DNA from 3 places in the Allobosea sp. GW823-FHT01F03 genome. Region 3 is predicted to be linked to each of the others. Evidence: predicted binding sites of a transcription regulator. Region 3 holds the regulator's gene; each other region holds the start of a gene.

Region 1 (5,464 bases), 1.5 Mb from region 3:
GCAGGATCAGCTCACCTCCTTCAACATGCGGGCCCGGGTCGAGTACATCGAGAGTTTCAAGCCCGAGCTCCTCGCCCAGCATCTGCGCCAGGCGGCGCGCGACGTCGACGGCATCGCCTTCATGGCGCTGGAGCACCCTTCCGTGCGCGAGGCGGTCGACGGCCTGGCCGAGCGCGGCGTGCCGACGGTGACGCTGATCTCCGACATCGCCAACAGCCGCCGCGTCGCTTATGTCGGGCTCGACAACCGCTCGGCCGGGCGCACGGCGGGCTACCTCGTCGCCCGCTTCATCGGCCGCCGCCCGGCCAAGGTCGCGATGATCGCCGGCAGTCTGAGCTACCGCGCCCATGAGGAGCGCGAGATGGGCTTCCTCCATCTCTTCCAGGAGCTCTACCCGGCGATCGAGGTCGTCGGCTTGCGCGAAGGCCACGACGACGAGGGTCAGAACTACCGGCAGACCAGAACTCTGCTGGCACAGCACCCCGATCTTGCCGGCATCTACAATATCGGCGGCGGCGCCGAGGGCATCGGCCGGGCCCTGAAGGAGACCGGACGCCAGCACGAGGTCGTCTTCGTCGGCCATGGCCTGACGCCGGATACCCGCGCCCTGTTGATCGACGGCACCATGGACGCGGTGATCACGCAGCACCCGCAGGCGACGCTGATGACCTGCGTCTCGATCTTCGCCAATCTGCGTGCCGGGCGCCCGGCGACCGAGGGTACCAGCCGGCCGAGCACCGAGATCGTGCTCCGCGAGAACCTGCCCTGAGTCTCGATGTGCCGGGCGCCCTTCAGCGCCCGGTCAGGAAATAGCCGGAGAGGAGATAGGCGACGGCCGAGATCGCGCCCGCGGCCGGCATCGTCACGATCCAGGCGAAGACGATGCCGCGCGCCACGCCCCAGCGCACCGCCGCCATCCGACGCGCCGCCCCGACGCCGATGATCGCGCCGGTGATGGTGTGCGTGGTCGAGACGGGGATGCCGAGATAGGTCGCCATGAACAGGGTGATCGCCCCGCCGGTCTCGGCGCAGAAACCCTGCTGCGGCGTCAGCCGGGTGATCTTCGAGCCCATGGTGTGGACGATCCGCCAGCCGCCGCAGAGCGTGCCGAGCGCCATCGCCGCCTGGCAGGAGATCACCACCCAGAACGGCACCGAGAAGCTGTCGCCCATCAAACCATGCGAGAACAAGAGCACGGCGATGATACCCATGGTCTTCTGCGCGTCATTGGCACCGTGGCCGAGGGAATAGAGCGAGGCGGAGACGAACTGCAGCGAGCGGAAGGTGCTGTCCGCCTTGATCGGCGCCACTTTGAGGAAGCTCCAGGAGACGAACAGCACGAGCAGCAGCGCCAGCGCGAAGCCGATCGCCGGCGACATGAAGATCGCGACGAAGGTCTTGCCCAGCCCCCACCAGACGATCGAGGAGAAGCCCGCCTTGGCGAGCCCGGCGCCGACCAGCCCGCCGATCAGCGCATGCGAGGAGCTCGACGGGATACCGGCGATCCAGGTCAGCACATTCCAGGCGATCGCTCCGGTCAGCGCCCCGAAGATCACGCGGTCGTCGACGATCGCCGCCTGGATGATGCCCGAGCCGACCGTCTGGGCGACGTGCAGGCCGAAGAACAGGAAGGCGATGAAATTGAAGAAGGCGGCCCAGAAAACCGCCCAGCGCGGCGGCAGGACCCGCGTCGAGACGATGGTCGCGATCGAGTTCGCGGCGTCATGCAGGCCGTTCAGGAAGTCGAACAGCAGGGCGACGGCGATCAGGAAGATCAGGGAGGTGGCGACGGCGGAAAGGTCCACGGCGCGCGCCGTCTAGAGATGTTCGAGCACGATGCGGCTGACCCGCTTGGCGACGTCCTCCAGCCGGTCGACCACCTTTTCGAGATGGTCGTAGACCTCGGCGCCGACGATGAATCCCATCGCCTCGCCGCCGCGATGCGCCCTGAACAGCGCCTTCAGTCCCTGGCCGTGCAGCACATCGGAACGTTCCTCGATCGCGCCGATCTCCTTGGCCAGCGCCCCGATCGCGACGGCGTTCTTCTTGATGTCCCGCAACATCGGCAGGAGCCGCGCGACGCGCTCCGACGCCTGCACCACCACCACGCCGAGCTCGGCCATATCAGGCTCGAAGCGTTCGACCTCGTAGAGCGCGATCGCCTTGGCGGTCTTGCGCATCTGGTCGATCGCGTCGTCCATCGAGCCGATCAGCTCCTCGATGTCGCCGCGGTCGAACGGGGTGATGAAACTCCGGCCGGTCTCATGCATGACCTCTCCGGCGATCTCGTCGGCCAGGTGCTCCTGCTTGAAGATCTCGGCGCAGCCGCTCTCGATCGAGACGCGGCCGGCGAGCAGGGAATCCAGCGCCCTGGCGCCCGCGACCAGCGTGACCGCATGCGCCTCGAACAGATCGAAGAACTTGGGTTCTTTCGGGAGCAGCTTCTGAAACCAGCCGAGCACCGCGCACCTCGTCGTGATCGCACGGCCAGCCGCGCCGCCTTCGTCGCGGCAGGATACGAGCCGAATTGCCGCCAGCTTGTGTGACAGTTTCATGACCTCTGCAACCATATCCTGCGCCGCTGCACAGATGCTTTCACCCTGCCGTCTCGCGGGAGCGAAGGGAGTACCTCGCCGGAGCAATGCGCGCCGGGGCCAAAGCGCCCTCCCTTGCGTCATCTTGAATTGGCAAGCGCTGCGCGCAGGCGCATAGCTATCGCGGCTGGCGGGGCCTTGAACGGAGGACTGGCCATGCACGCGATCGTCAGAACCTATTCCGGCAAGGGCGCCAAGGAGCTTTTCGACCTGCTCGAGAAGCGCAAGGCAGATGTCGAGAAGCTGATGCGGACGGTAACGGGCTTCTCGAACTACGCGCTGATCCGCACCGCCGATGGCGGGGTTTCCGTCACGGTCTGCAAGGACAAGGCCGGCACCGATGAAAGCCTGAAAATGGCGAAGGAGTGGATCAAGGAGCACGCCGGCAATACCGGCGTCGGCGCTCCCACCGTCCTGGAAGGCGCCGTTCTCCTGCACGTGAAGTGAGAGGCGCGACATGAGCGAAGGGCCGCCGACCGCGGCCCTTCCCCCGGCCCGGCGACTGCACGGCCGATCTATGCCTGCCGATTGCCCGGCTATATGACGGTGCGATGAGCCGCCGCGCCCTCTGTCTCTGGCTTGCCCTTTCCGCATTTGGCTGGCTCACCGCCGGCCCGGCGCAGGCGCGTCGCGTCCAGGTCGTCACCTCGTTCCCGCCTTCCTTCTTCGAGCCTTTCCGCGTCGCCTTCCGCGCCCGTCACCCGGACATCGCCGTCGAGATCGTGCAGCGCAAGACGACCGCCGCGCTCGCCGACATCCACGCTCAGAAACGGCCGGAGGCCGATCTGTTCTGGGCTTCGGCACCCGATGCCTTCGAGCTGCTGAAGCAGGCCGGACTGTTGGCGCCTCTGCAGACGCGCCCCACCGGCGCCCCGGAGAGCATCGCCGGCTATCCGGTCAACGACCCTGCCGGCCGCTATCTCGGCTTCGCCATTTCCGGCTACGGGCTGGTCTACAACCCCGGCTATCTCTCGGCGCGCAATCTGCCCGTGCCGCGCAACTGGTCCGACCTCGCCGCTCCCGCCTATGCCGGCCATATCGGCCTGACCTCGCCGGCCCGCTCCGGGACCACCCATCTGATGGTCGAGGCGCTGCTGCAATCGCTCGGCTGGGAGCGCGGCTGGGCGCTCTGGTCGGCGATCGGCGGCAATCTCGCGACACTGACCGCACGCAGCTTCGGCGTCACCACCGGCGTCGCGCGCGGCCGCTTCGGCATCGGCATCTCCATCGATTTCCTGACGGATTCCGGTACCGGCGAAGCCGAGACCAACCGTTTCGTGCTGCCGGAGGAGACGCTGTTCGCGCCGGCCAGCATCGCGCGGCTCGCGACATCGCCCAATCCCAAGGAGGCCGAGCTCTTCGTCGACTTCGTGCTGTCTCCCGAAGGCCAAAGGCTGCTGCGCGAGCCGCGGATCGGCCGCCTCGCGGTCTCGCCGGCCGCCTATGGCCCTGACGAGACGCCGCCGCATCTCTCGGAAACAGCCGGCCTGTTCAGCAAGACCCGTTTCGACGCCGGCCTCTCGGCCAGCCGCTACGAACTCGTCAACATCATCTTCGACGAATGGATCACCTTCCGGCGCGCCGAGCATGCCCGACTCTGGCGCAGCCTCCAGGCCATGGAAGCGGCGCTCCTTCGCCATCCCGACGAGCAGGCGGCGCAGTTTCTGACGCAGGCCCGCGCCGCCCTCACCCGTCCGCCGATCGCCGCCGCGCAGCTGGAGCAGCCCGAGCGCTTCCGCAACCTCGTCCGCGTCCCGCGCGGCGTTGCCCCGCCCGAAGCGCAGGCGAAGCTCGAGGCCGAGATCCGGGCCGCGATCGCCGGCCATGCCGCGGAGGCCGCCGACGCCCTGCGACGGGCGACCGAACGGCTCGTCAGCCTGGGCTGGGCCGGGGCCGAGGATGGCCTTGCGGGAGCGAGGCCGTGAGACGCCTCTGGCCTGGCCGGCGCTTCGGCATCGGCGGCCGCCTGATCGCCGCCTTCCTCGGCGTCGGCCTCTTCGCCGTCGGCGCCGGCATCGTCGGCGTCATCTCCTATGAGCGGCTGAGCAAGGAGCTCGCCGCCATCGCCAGCGACCACCTTCCCGGCCTCGCCTCGGCAGCAAGGCTGGCCGAGGCCAGCGCGCGCGTGATCTCGGCGATGCCGGAGCTCGCCAATGCCGAGCGGCGCGACGTCTACGAGCGCAGCCGGCGCGCCGTCGGCGAGCGCCTGGACGAGCTCGACCGCGTCCTCTCCGAACGCAAGCAGGGCGGTTTCGACGTGCCGGCGTTGACTTCGGTCGCGACCGCGATCCGCGGCAATCTCGCGGCGATCGATGCCGTCTCGGAACGCCGTTTCCCGCTGGGCGAGCGCAACCGCGCCCTCGGCGAGGAATTGCGCTGGCTCCAGGCCGATCTGCTCGACGAGATCGAGCCGCTGACCGACGATGCCCGGTTCAACATCGAGACCGCGCTCGGGCAGGCGAATACGGTCGCGACGCAAACCAGCCGCCCGAACGCCATCCGCGAGGAGACCCGCAAGAGCGAGGCGCTGATGACGCTGAACGCCCAGGCGAACCTGATCGTCGGGCTGTTCGGCCGCTTGGGCGCGGTGCGGACCCGCGAGGACATGGAGCAGACCGGCCATGTCATCGGCGAAGCGGTCGACCAGCTCGAGGTCGAGGCCAAGGCCCTCACCGGCTGGCCCGACACCATCACCGTCCGCCAGATCACCCAGCGCCTGATCGGCCTCGCCGACACGACGACCGGGCTGCCTGCGATCAAGCGCGCCGAGCTTTCGGCGCTGGCCGACGCGCAGCGCCTGATCTTCGAGAGCCGGCGCCTCGTCACCGAGCTCGGCACGCTGGTCTCGCAGGAAGTCCAGCGCACCGAGG
Region 2 (5,464 bases), 2.2 Mb from region 3:
CAGCACGGCGGCATTGCTGCCGGCGAAGACGTCGCTCGGCCCCTGCACCGGAAAGGCCGCGACCGGCAGGCCGCTGGCGGCGGCCTCGAGCAGGACGATCCCGAACGTGTCGGTCAGGCTCGGAAAGACGAAGACGTCGGAGGAGGCGTAGATCGCCGCGAGCTCCTCGCCCTCGCGCGCGCCGAGGAAATGCGCCTCGGGAAAGGTGCGCTTCAGGTCGGCCAGGGCCGGCCCGTCACCAACCACGACCTTGCTGCCCGGCAGGCGCAGCGACAGGAACGCCGCGAGATTCTTCTCGACCGCAACCCGGCCGACGCTGAGAAAGATCGGTCGCGGCAGGTCGAGCACGCTCGCGGCGCGCGGATGGAACAGCGAGAGATCGACGCCGCGGCCCCAGCGCAGGATGCGCTCGAAGCCATGCTCGCGCAGCTCGGCCTCGACCGTCGCCGTCGAGACCATCACCCCGGCCGCCGGTGCATGGAAGCGGCGCAGGAAGCGATAGCTCCAGCTTTCGGGAATCGGCCAGCGCGCCGCGACATATTGCGGGAAGCGGGTGTGGTAGCTCGTGGTGAAGCTGCGCTTCTGCGCGAGGCAGGCCGCCCGCGCCAGCCAGCCGATCGGCCCTTCGGTCGCGATGTGGATATGGTCGGGGCCGAACTCGGCGATGCGTTTCGCCACCTGCTGCTGGCTGGCCAGCGCGATCCGGATATCCGGATAGGACGGCAGGCCGACCTGCCGGAAGCCTTCAGGCGTCAGCATCTGCGCCGTGACGCCGAAATCGGGCGCCGCCTCGAACATCCGCTCCAGCGAGCGCACGACGCCGTTGATCTGCGGCCGCCAGGCGTCGGTGGCGATCAGGACGCGCATCAGGCGGCCTCGCCAACCAGCACCGGCGCCGGCCGCTGCGGGGCGGACGCGGCCGACAGGCCCGGATTCTCGCCCCTGAAGCGATGCTGCGGCCAGCGGATGATTTCGAAGCGGCCGTCATCATGCTCGACGACCGCCGTGCAGCTCTCGACCCAGTCGCCGGTGTTGATGTAGTCCAGCCCGTCGATCCGGCGCTGCGTCGCGTGGTGGATATGGCCGCAGATCACGCCGTCGGCCTTGTGCCGCCTCGCCTCGTCGGCCAGGCACTGCTCGAACTCGCCGATATAATTGACCGCGTTCTTGACCTTGTGCTTGGCCCAGGCCGAGAGCGACCAGTGCGGCAGGCGCAGGGTCCGGCGTACCTTGTTGATCCCGTGGTTCAGGACGAGGGCGACGGTGTAGGCCCAGTCGCCGAGCAGCGCGAGCCATTTGGCGTTGCGCACGACGAGATCGAACAGATCGCCATGGATCACCAGCATCCGCCGGCCATCGGCGGTCTCGTGAATGATCTCGTCGACCAGCGTGATGCCGCCGAATTGCAGCCCGGTGTAGTCACGCAGGAAATCGTCATGATTGCCGGTGACGTAGACCAGCTTCGAGCCCTTGCGGACCTTGCGCAGCAGCTTCTGCACGACGTCGTTATGGGCCTGCGGGAAATACCAGCCGTTCTTCAGACGCCAGCCGTCGATAATGTCGCCGACCAGATAGATCCGCGGCGCGTCATAGGCCCGCAGAAACTCGAGAACGAGATCCGCCTGCGCCCCGCGCGTGCCCAGATGCAGGTCGGAGATGAAGATGCTGCGAACCTGCTTGGCGTCGCTGTCGTCGCTCATGTGCCACCGGCCCGCCCTGTTGCGATGCCTGCGGCGTGTGTCTGATTTGCACTACGCTTTGATGACGCGGCCGGAAAACCGTGCTTTGGCTCGCACACTGGAAATTCGGAGGAACACCATGGATCTGGGAATCGCCGGCCGCACCGCCATCGTCTGCGCCTCGAGCAAGGGGCTGGGACGCGGCTGTGCCCAGGCGCTGGCCGAGGCCGGCTGCACCGTCGTCATCAACGGGCGCGACGCCAAGACCCTGGAAGAGACCGCGAGCGCGATCCGCGCCAGCACCGGCGCGACTGTGATCGCGGTGGTCGCCGACGTCTCGACCAAGGCCGGCCAGGACGCGCTGCTCGCCGCATCGCCGCAAGTCGACATCCTCGTCAACAACAATGGCGGCCCGCCGCCCAAGCCCTTCCGCGAGGTGACGCGCGAGGCGCTGCTCGAAGGTGTCGCGCAGAACATGGCGACTCCGCTCGAGCTGACGCAAGCCGTGATCGACGGCATGATCGCGCGCGGCTTCGGCCGCATCGTCAACATCACCTCGGCGAGCGTGCTGACGCCGCTGACCGGGCTCGACGTCTCCTCGGCCGCCCGTGCCGGCCTCACCGCCTTCCTCGCCGGCGTGGCGCGCGAGGTCGCCCATGCCAACGTCACCATCAACAACATCCTGCCCGGCGTCTTCGCCACCGACCGCCTGACGACCTCGACCAAGCGCGTCGCGGCGATGAAGGGCATTTCGGAAGACGAAGTCATGAAGCTGCGCCGCGCCGAGATCCCGGCCGGCCGCTTCGGCGAGGCCGAGGAGTTCGGCAAGCTCTGCGCCTTCCTCGCCAGCGTCCATGCCGGCTACATCACCGGCCAGAACTTCCTGATGGATGGCGGCTCGTTCCGCGCCAACTTCTGACACCAGCAATACAGCCCTCATCCTGAGGAGCCGCGCAGCGGCGTCTCGAAGGAAGCTCCAGGAGGCTCCGGAACCATCTGGAGCATCCTTCGAGACGGCCCTATCAGGCCTCCTCAGGATGAGGTCGAGAAACTCCGGACACCGCGGCAGGCCAACCCAACCCCCATGACCATCGCCTATCGCAACGCCGTCCCGGACGACACGCCCGACTGCATCACCCTGCGCGGCATAACCCGCGAGAACGCCATCTCGGTCGCGGAACTGGCGGAGCGCGGCATCACGCTGGAGAGCTGGCGCGACGCGATCGCCGATGGCAGCCTGCCGGGCCATGTCGCAACCGAGGACGGCAAGATCGTCGGCTACTGCTTCGGGCATGCCGACAGCGGCGAGATCGCGGTCCTCGCTTTGCTCCCGAGCCATGAGGGCAAAGGCATCGGCAGGAAACTGCTCGCGCTGATGGTCGAGGACCTTCGGCAGCGCGGCCTCACACGGCTTTTCCTCGGTTGCTCGGCCGATCCCAAGGTGCGCTCCCACGGCTTCTACCGGCATCTCGGCTGGCGCTCGACCGGCGGCTTCGACGAAGCCGGCGACGAGGTTCTGGACTACACGCTGCGCTGACCCCGCCGGCGAGAACATGCGCCCTGCCGATGGCCGGCGCGTCCCACGCCCTGCCGGTCGGCTCTGCAAGATCGACGCTTTGAACCACTCCAGCCTCGTGGTCTAAGCAGTCCTGTACAAGACCCCTCCCCCACGCCCCGAACTTCGCTTTGTCCCCTCTTCTCGGCATCAGCTTCAAGCTGCTCTCGGCTTTGTCCTTCACGCTGATGTCGGCGGCGATCAAACTGCTCGCCGCGCGCTATCCGACGGGCGAGCTGGTGTTCTTCCGCTCCTTCTTCGCCCTGATCCCGCTGGTGATCTGGCTGTCCTGGCGCAGCGAGTTCCCGAGTGCCCTCAAGACCAGCAATCTGCGCGGCCATATGAAGCGCGGGATCATCGGCTCGACCGGCATGTTCCTCGGCTTTTCTGCCCTGCATCTGCTGCCGCTCTCGGATGCGGTGGCGATCGGCTACGCCGCCCCGCTGATCCTGGTGGCGCTGGCCGCCCTGATCCTCAAGGAGAAGGTCCGGGTCTATCGCTGGACCGCCGTCGGCGTCGGCTTCCTCGGCGTGCTCTTGATGCTTTCCCCCCATATGAAGCCGGATGCGTTCGCGCAGGGGCTGTCGGGCGCTCCCGCCATCGGCGCGCTGCTGGCGCTCGGCGGCGCCTTCTGCTCCGCCTTCGCCTCGGTCGAGGTGCGCATGCTCACCCGCACGGAGAAGACCGGCGCCATCGTCTTCTACTTCATGTCGCTGACCTCGCTGCTCGGTCTGCTGACGATTTTCCTCGGCTGGACCATGCCCAACTGGCAGGAATTCCTGCTGCTGGTGACGATCGGCGTACTCGGCGGCCTCGGCCAGATCCTGCTGGTGCAGGCCTATCGCTATGGCGATGCCTCGCTGGTCGCGCCCTTCGAGTATTCGACGATGATCTGGGCGACCGCGCTCGGCTGGTTCTTCTTCGGCGAGTGGCCGGCGGCGGCGGTCATCACCGGCTCGCTGATCGTCATCGCCTCCGGGATCTATGTGATCCTGCGCGAGAAGCAGCTCGGCCTGCTGAAACGCGAAACCCGCGAGGTCGGCCCCTCGCGCTCGACCTGACGCGGAAGCCTTTGCTTGCTGCTTGGAGCAATCCGAGGCATTGTCCGCCAATACAAACGATCGTTCGCTTTCCCAAACGAGCGGTGAAGCGATGAGGCAAGGATCCTATGGGCATCGAAACCAGAGAACGTGGCGGCCGCGAGATGGAGTCCGGCGCGCAGGTGATCTCCGGTCAGCTCGGCAAGACGATCCAGCGGCTGCGCAAGGCCTATAATCTCTCGCTCTCGGAACTCGCCGAGCAGTCCGGCGTCGCCAAGTCGATCATCAGCCAGATCGAGCGGAACGAAACCAATCCGACGCTCGCGACGATCTGGCGGCTGTCGCAGGCGCTCGACGTCTCGATCGAGCGGGTGCTCTCCTCGAATGAGGAAGAGGCCTTCATCGAGAAGATCGTCCGCCCGGACACGCCGATCCTGGTCTCCGAGGACGGCAAGCTCCGGCTCGCCATCATCGGCTGGATCAAGACCGTCGAATGGCTGCAATGGTACGAGGTGAGCGCCGAGCCGGGCGGCGAGCTCGATTCCGAAGGTCACCAGCGCGGTTCGATCGAGTCGCTCTCGGTCAGCGCCGGCGAGTTCGAGGTCGAGGTCGGCGGCATCACCCAGCGCGCCAAGGCCGGCGAGACCCTGCGCTATCGCTGCGACCGTCAGCATGTCGTGCGCTGCGTCGGCGACAAGCCGGGCACCGCCCTGATGGTCTGCATCCTCAAAGCGGCGGTGATGGACTGAGCACCCGGCGGCGGCCTGAGCCGCCTGCCGCGGAGCCTATCAGCCGCCCGCTGCGGGCTTGGGCGGCCGCGGCGGTCCCTGCACCGCCGGCAGCGATTTCAGGTACTCCGCCATCGCCAGCCGGTCGGTCTCGGGAAGCTGCGCCGTGTTGCGCACCACCGCCGCCATCGAGCCGCCGACGCTGTCGAACTCCGGCGTGAAGCCCGATTTCAACAATTCGGCGATCTCGGACTTGGACCATTTGCCTAAGCCGTCCTCCGACTGCGTGATGTTCGGCACCCAGCCCTTGCCTTCAGGGTCCGGGCCTCCGGCATAACGCGTCGCCTGGACGATCGCACCGAGACTGTTGCGGGCGGAATGGCACTCGGCGCAATGGCCGGGCCCCTGCACCAGATAGGCGCCACGATTCCACTCATCGCTCTTCGTCGGATCGGGCTTGAA
Region 3 (5,464 bases):
CACCGGCGAGGTCCTGCTCGACGGCCGCAACGTCATCTCCAACGATGTCGACGTCAACGAGCTGCGCTCGCGCATCGGCATGGTCTTCCAGAAGCCGACGCCCTTCCCGATGTCGATCTACGACAACGTCGCCTTCGGCATCCGCCTCTACGAGAAGCCGCCGAAATCGGAGCTCGACGACCGCGTCGAGGGCGCGCTGCGCCGCTCCGCCCTGTGGGACGAGGTCAAGGACAAGCTGAAGAGCTCCGGCATGGGGCTCTCCGGCGGCCAGCAGCAGCGCCTGTGCATCGCCCGCACCATCGCCCAGAAGCCCGAGGTGATCCTGTTCGACGAGCCGACTTCGGCCCTCGACCCGATCTCGACCGGCAAGATCGAGGACCTGCTGGAGCAGCTGAAGAGCGACTTCACCATCGTCATCGTCACCCACAACATGCAGCAGGCGGCGCGCGTCTCGCAGTACACCGCCTTCATGTATCTCGGCGAGGTCGTCGAGTTCGACGCGACCAACACCATCTTCATGAACCCCAACAAGAAGCAGACGCAGGACTACGTCACCGGCCGCTTCGGCTGAGCCCTGCCGTTCCGCTCGCCCTCGAAGGATTCGCCCCGATGTCCGACCATATCGTCCGCTCCTATGATGCCGACCTCGAAGGGCTGCGCCGCAGCCTGGCCGAGATGGGCGGCATGTCCGAGCGCATGCTCGGCGACTCCACCGTGGCGCTGGTGCGCCGCGACACGGCGCTGGCCCAGAAGGTGATCACCGCCGACCAGCGGCTCGACAATCTCCAGCGCGATGTCGAGGAGAAGGCGGTGCTGACCATCGCCCGGCGCCAGCCGCTCGCCAACGACCTGCGCGAGCTGATCTCGGCGATCCGCATCGCCGCTGACATCGAGCGCGTCGGCGACCTCGCCAAGAACATCGCCAAGCGCGCGGTCGCGATCTCCGGCCAGTTCTCGCCGCCGCACCGCGCCGTGGTCGGGCTCGAGCATATGAGCCGTCTGGTCCAGGCGCAGCTCAAGGACGTGCTCGACGCCTATGCCGCCAGCAACGAGCAGAAGGCGATGGAGGTCTGGCGCCGCGACGACGAGATCGACGCGCTCTACACCTCGCTCTTCCGCGAGCTCCTGACCTATATGATGGAAGATCCGCGCAACATCACCTTCTGCACGCATCTTCTGTTCTGCGCCAAGAACGTCGAGCGCATCGGCGATCACACCACCAACATCGCCGAGACGATCCATTACCTGATCACCGGCCAGTCGGTGGAGGAGAGCCGGCCCAAGCTCGACACCACCAACATCCTGGTCGACCTGCCCGCGGCCAATGGCTGAGCGGATGGGCGCCTGAGCGGAGGCTCGACATGCCTGCACGCATCCTGATCGTCGAGGATGAGGAGCCGCTGACCCTGCTGCTCCGCTATAATCTCGAGGCCGAGGGCTTCGAGGTCGACACCGTCGCGCGCGGCGACGATGCCGAGCTGCATTTGCGCGACCATACCCCTGACCTCGTCCTGCTCGACTGGATGCTGCCCGGCCTTTCCGGCATCGAGCTCTGCCGGCGCCTGCGCGCCCGGCGCGACACGGAGCGGGTGCCGATCATCATGCTGACGGCGCGCGGCGAGGAGACCGAGCGGGTGCGCGGCCTCGCCACCGGCGCCGACGATTATGTCGTCAAGCCGTTCTCGCTGCCGGAGCTGATCGCCCGCATCCAGGCGCTGCTGCGCCGGGTCAAGCCCGGCCATGTCGTCGGCATGCTGACCGCCGGCGATCTCGAGCTCGACCGGACGACGCGGCGGGTGCGCCGGGCAGGCGCCGAATTGCATCTCGGTCCGACCGAGTTCCGCCTGCTCGAATTCCTGATGCAGGCCCCGGGCCGGGTCTATTCGCGGGCCCAACTGCTCGACGCCGTCTGGGGCCGCGACGTCTATATCGACGAGCGCACCGTCGACGTCCATGTCGGGCGCCTGCGCAAGGCGATCACCCCCGACGACGCCAAGGACCCGCTGCGCACCGTGCGCGGCGCCGGCTACGCCTTCGACGAGACGTTCGCGCGAAGCTGAGCGCCAAGTCTGCCCTCATCCTTCGAGGCGCAATCTGCGATCGCTCCTCAGGATGAGGGCTGGAGGTTCGACGCTCAGCGCGGCGCGGCGACGATCACCGCTGCGCCGGCGAGGCAAAGGACTGCGCCCGTGAGGTCGAAACGGTCCGGCGGCACCTTCTCGACCAGCCACATCCAGCCCAGCGACGCGACGATGTAGACCCCGCCATAGGCGGCGAAGGCCCGGCCGGCGGCGGCGCTGTCGATCAGCGTCAAGAGCCAGGCGAAGAGCGCCAGCGCCAGAAGCCCCGGCAGCAGCCACCAGGCCGATTTGCCGAGCTTGAGCCAGGCCCAGAACGAGAAGCAGCCGGCGATCTCGGCCAGCGCGGCCCCCAGATAGATCGCGAAACTGGTCATGGCGCTGCGGCGAAGCTGGCCGCGAGCCGGGCGAAGACCGGACGGTAGGCTTCCGAGGCGAGCGGCGACAGCTCGCGGGCCTCGGCGAGGTCGAACCAGCGGATCTCGCTGTGCTCGTCATTGCTGATCCGGGCTTCGCCCACCCAGCCGGTCACCGCGAACAGATGCCACAGAGCCGGGGTGACGCCGTCGCTCTCGGTCGTCTCGATGGTGGTCAAGCGCGTGAAGCTGGTCGGCTCGATACCGATCTCCTCCTGCAATTCGCGTCTCAGTGCCTGCTCGATCGTCTCGTCGGGCTCGACATGCCCGCCGATCGTGTCCCAGCAGGACGGTCTGTTGCGGCGATGCGGGGCTCTCAGTCCGAGCAGGATGTCTCCGCCCCGGATCGTCAGGGCGCAGGCATATTCGACGGGCGCGGGACGTTCTGCGGTGCGCATCGGCGTCTCTCCACCAATGGAAAAGCCGGCCCGAGGGCCGGCTTCAATTCTTCTACACAGGGGTGCCGGGTCAGGCGCGCACCTTGCTGCGGTCGCGGCGCCGGTCGGCCGCCGGCTGGTAGGCGATGCGGGCATGATAGCCGCAATAGGGCATGCCGGTCAGCGAGCGGCCGCCGCAGAAGCGGAATTCCGGCGAGGTCGGGTCGCCCATCGGCCAGCGGCACATATATTCGCGCAGGTCCATGATGGTGACACGCTCGGAGAACGGGATCACCACCTCCTCGGCCGGGGCCGCCGGGACGTGCTCCGCTTCCGGTTCCGCCTCGATCTCCGGGACGAATTGCGGGGCGAGCGCCGTGTTGCCGCGGGTCATGCCGCCGCTCGCGGCGGCAGGGCTCGCCATCGGATGGGCCGGCGGACGCGTCGTCGGCTTGCGCGGGCGCGGCGCGGCCGAGCCGGGATTCTTGGCGCGGCCCGAAAGGCCGAGGCGGTGGACCTTGCCGATGACAGCATTGCGGGTGACGCTGCCGAGTTCGCCGGCGATCTGGCTGGCGCTCAGTCCGTCATTCCAGAGCTTCTTGAGCAGTTCGACGCGTTCGTCGGTCCAGGCTCCAGCTTCGCTCATCGATTTCACCTGTCTTCGTCATGCCTCGCCATAGCCCGGCGACGCATAGGAAAAGATCATGGCGGAATCCGATATCGGCAGCGCCCGTCGAAGAACGGAAACCGCTACGCTCGGAACTGACGATACTGGAGACGCCGCACGAGATGTCGTATCTGACGAGGCCGACCATACAAGATGGCTTGACTCGGCCACAAGAGTCGCCGAATCGGAAATCGTCTTTTCCCCAGACAAAGCTTCGATCCCGCAGTCAGGTGAGTCTATTTGGCAACGCTGCGGCGCCCGGCCGGAATTGACAGTGCCGGACCGCTTTTGCATAGTCTTCTCAATGCGGCCGCCCTTGGGGCGGCGCTTATGTTTTGAGCGATCCGGACTTTCGAGCGATGCGGCTGACGGCGCGACGAGAAAACGGGAAAGGCCTGCGACGATAACGTCGCCGCGGGGTCGCATCGTGCTGGCAGATCGCCGCCGCGCCCCGAACCACCGCTTCACACCCCGGCGCCCAGCGCTTTCCGTTACGTTCCGTCGCGAGGACCTCGCTCCATGAGCTCCGCTTCCGTTTCCGCCAATGCCTCCGTTCTGCTGCCGACCTATGCGCGCGCACCCGTCGCCTTCGAGCGCGGCGAAGGTGCCTGGGCGATCACCGCCGATGGCCAGCGCTATCTCGATTTCGGCGCCGGCATCGCCGTCAACGCGCTCGGCCACGCCCATCCGCATCTGGTCAAGGCGCTGACCGAGCAGGCCCAGCGCATCTGGCACACCTCCAATCTCTACGCGATGCCGGACGGCGAGAAGCTCGCCCGCCGGCTCTGCGAGGCGACCTTCGCCGAGCGCGTCTTCTTCACCAATTCGGGCGCCGAGGCGAACGAATGCGCGATCAAGATGGCGCGCAAATACCATGCGGCGCAGGGCCATCCCGAGCGCTACCGCATCGTCACCTTCGAGGGCGCCTTCCACGGCCGCACGCTGGCGACCATCGCCGCCGGCGGCCAGCAGAAATACATCGACGGCTTCGGCCCCAAGGTCGACGGCTTCGACCAAGTGCCCTTCGACGACGAGGCGGCGCTGCGCGCGGCGATCACGCCGGAGACCGCGGCGCTGATGATCGAGCCGATCCAGGGCGAGGGCGGCCTGCGCTCGGTGCCGATGCGCTTCCTCAAGCTGCTGCGCCAGCTCTGCGACGAGCACGGCCTGCTCCTGATCTTCGACGAGATCCAGACCGGCGTCGGCCGTACCGGCAAGTTCTTCGCCTATGAGCACAACGGCGTCGCGCCCGACATCATGTCGATCGCCAAGGGCATCGGTGGCGGCTTTCCGATGGGCGCCTGCCTCGCCACCGAGGCGGCGGCGGCCGGCATGGTGCTCGGTACGCATGGCACCACCTTCGGCGGCAATCCGCTGGCCATGGCGGTCGGCAACGCCGTGCTCGACGTCATTCTCGAGCCCGGCTTCATCGAACACGTCGCCCAGATCAGCCTGCGGCTGAAGCAGTCGCTCGCCGAGCTCAAGGACAAGCATCCCGACGTGATCGAGGAGATCCGCGGCCAGGGCCTGATGCTCGGCCTCAAGCTGCGCACCCCGAACACCGATTTCGTCGCCGAGGCGCGCGCCGCCGGCCTGCTCGTCGTCGCCGCCGGCGACAATGTCGTGCGCCTGCTGCCGCCGCTGATCATCGGCGATGCCGAGGTCGGCGAGGCGCTCGCGCGGCTCGACAAGGCCGCCGGCGCCGTCGAGGCGACGCTGGCCCGGCCGGCGGCGGAATGAGCATGGGGACTCCAGTGCGTCACTTCCTCGACCTGTCCGATTTCTCGAGCGAGCAGCTGCAGGCGATCCTGCGCGCTGGCAACGAGATCAAGGCGCGGCGCCGCACCCCGGCCGCTGCGGGCGATCGCCTGCTCGAGGGCAAGGTCATCGCCATGATCTTCGAGCAGCCCTCGCTGCGCACCCGCG

What was found. The regulator PhoB, encoded in region 3, activates phosphate uptake and scavenging genes when phosphate is short. The targets are predictions, from matches to a motif close to TGTCATNNANCTGTCAT.
Region 1: a site for PhoB is predicted at 2,543-2,559, ahead of AC3RCC_RS08360 (DUF47 domain-containing protein). Genes of this name have one in related genera too.
Region 2: a site for PhoB is predicted at 1,751-1,767, ahead of AC3RCC_RS11650 (UDP-2,3-diacylglucosamine diphosphatase). Genes of this name have one in related genera too.

The regions. Positions count from the first base shown of each region.
Region 1 covers NZ_CM179505.1:1,786,253-1,791,716, reverse strand. Annotated here, with positions in the region: gene AC3RCC_RS08370 (LacI family DNA-binding transcriptional regulator) at 1-769, shown strand, start outside; gene AC3RCC_RS08365 (inorganic phosphate transporter) at 792-1,805, opposite strand; gene AC3RCC_RS08360 (DUF47 domain-containing protein) at 1,818-2,462, opposite strand; gene AC3RCC_RS08355 (hypothetical protein) at 2,751-3,041, shown strand; gene AC3RCC_RS08350 (ABC transporter substrate-binding protein) at 3,146-4,519, shown strand; gene AC3RCC_RS08345 (ATP-binding protein) at 4,516-5,464, shown strand, end outside.
Region 2 covers NZ_CM179505.1:2,447,251-2,452,714, reverse strand. Annotated here, with positions in the region: gene AC3RCC_RS11655 (glycosyltransferase family 4 protein) at 1-867, opposite strand, end outside; gene AC3RCC_RS11650 (UDP-2,3-diacylglucosamine diphosphatase) at 867-1,700, opposite strand; gene AC3RCC_RS11645 (SDR family oxidoreductase) at 1,819-2,598, shown strand; gene AC3RCC_RS11640 (GNAT family N-acetyltransferase) at 2,764-3,216, shown strand; gene AC3RCC_RS11635 (DMT family transporter) at 3,366-4,295, shown strand; gene AC3RCC_RS11630 (helix-turn-helix domain-containing protein) at 4,403-5,023, shown strand; gene AC3RCC_RS11625 (cytochrome c) at 5,063-5,464, opposite strand, start outside.
Region 3 covers NZ_CM179505.1:277,584-283,047, reverse strand. Annotated here, with positions in the region: gene pstB (phosphate ABC transporter ATP-binding protein PstB) at 1-571, shown strand, start outside; gene phoU (phosphate signaling complex protein PhoU) at 610-1,332, shown strand; gene phoB (phosphate regulon transcriptional regulator PhoB) at 1,362-2,060, shown strand; gene AC3RCC_RS01325 (YnfA family protein) at 2,135-2,455, opposite strand; gene AC3RCC_RS01320 (NUDIX hydrolase) at 2,452-2,892, opposite strand; gene AC3RCC_RS01315 (GcrA family cell cycle regulator) at 2,963-3,517, opposite strand; gene AC3RCC_RS01310 (aspartate aminotransferase family protein) at 4,058-5,278, shown strand; gene argF (ornithine carbamoyltransferase) at 5,281-5,464, shown strand, end outside.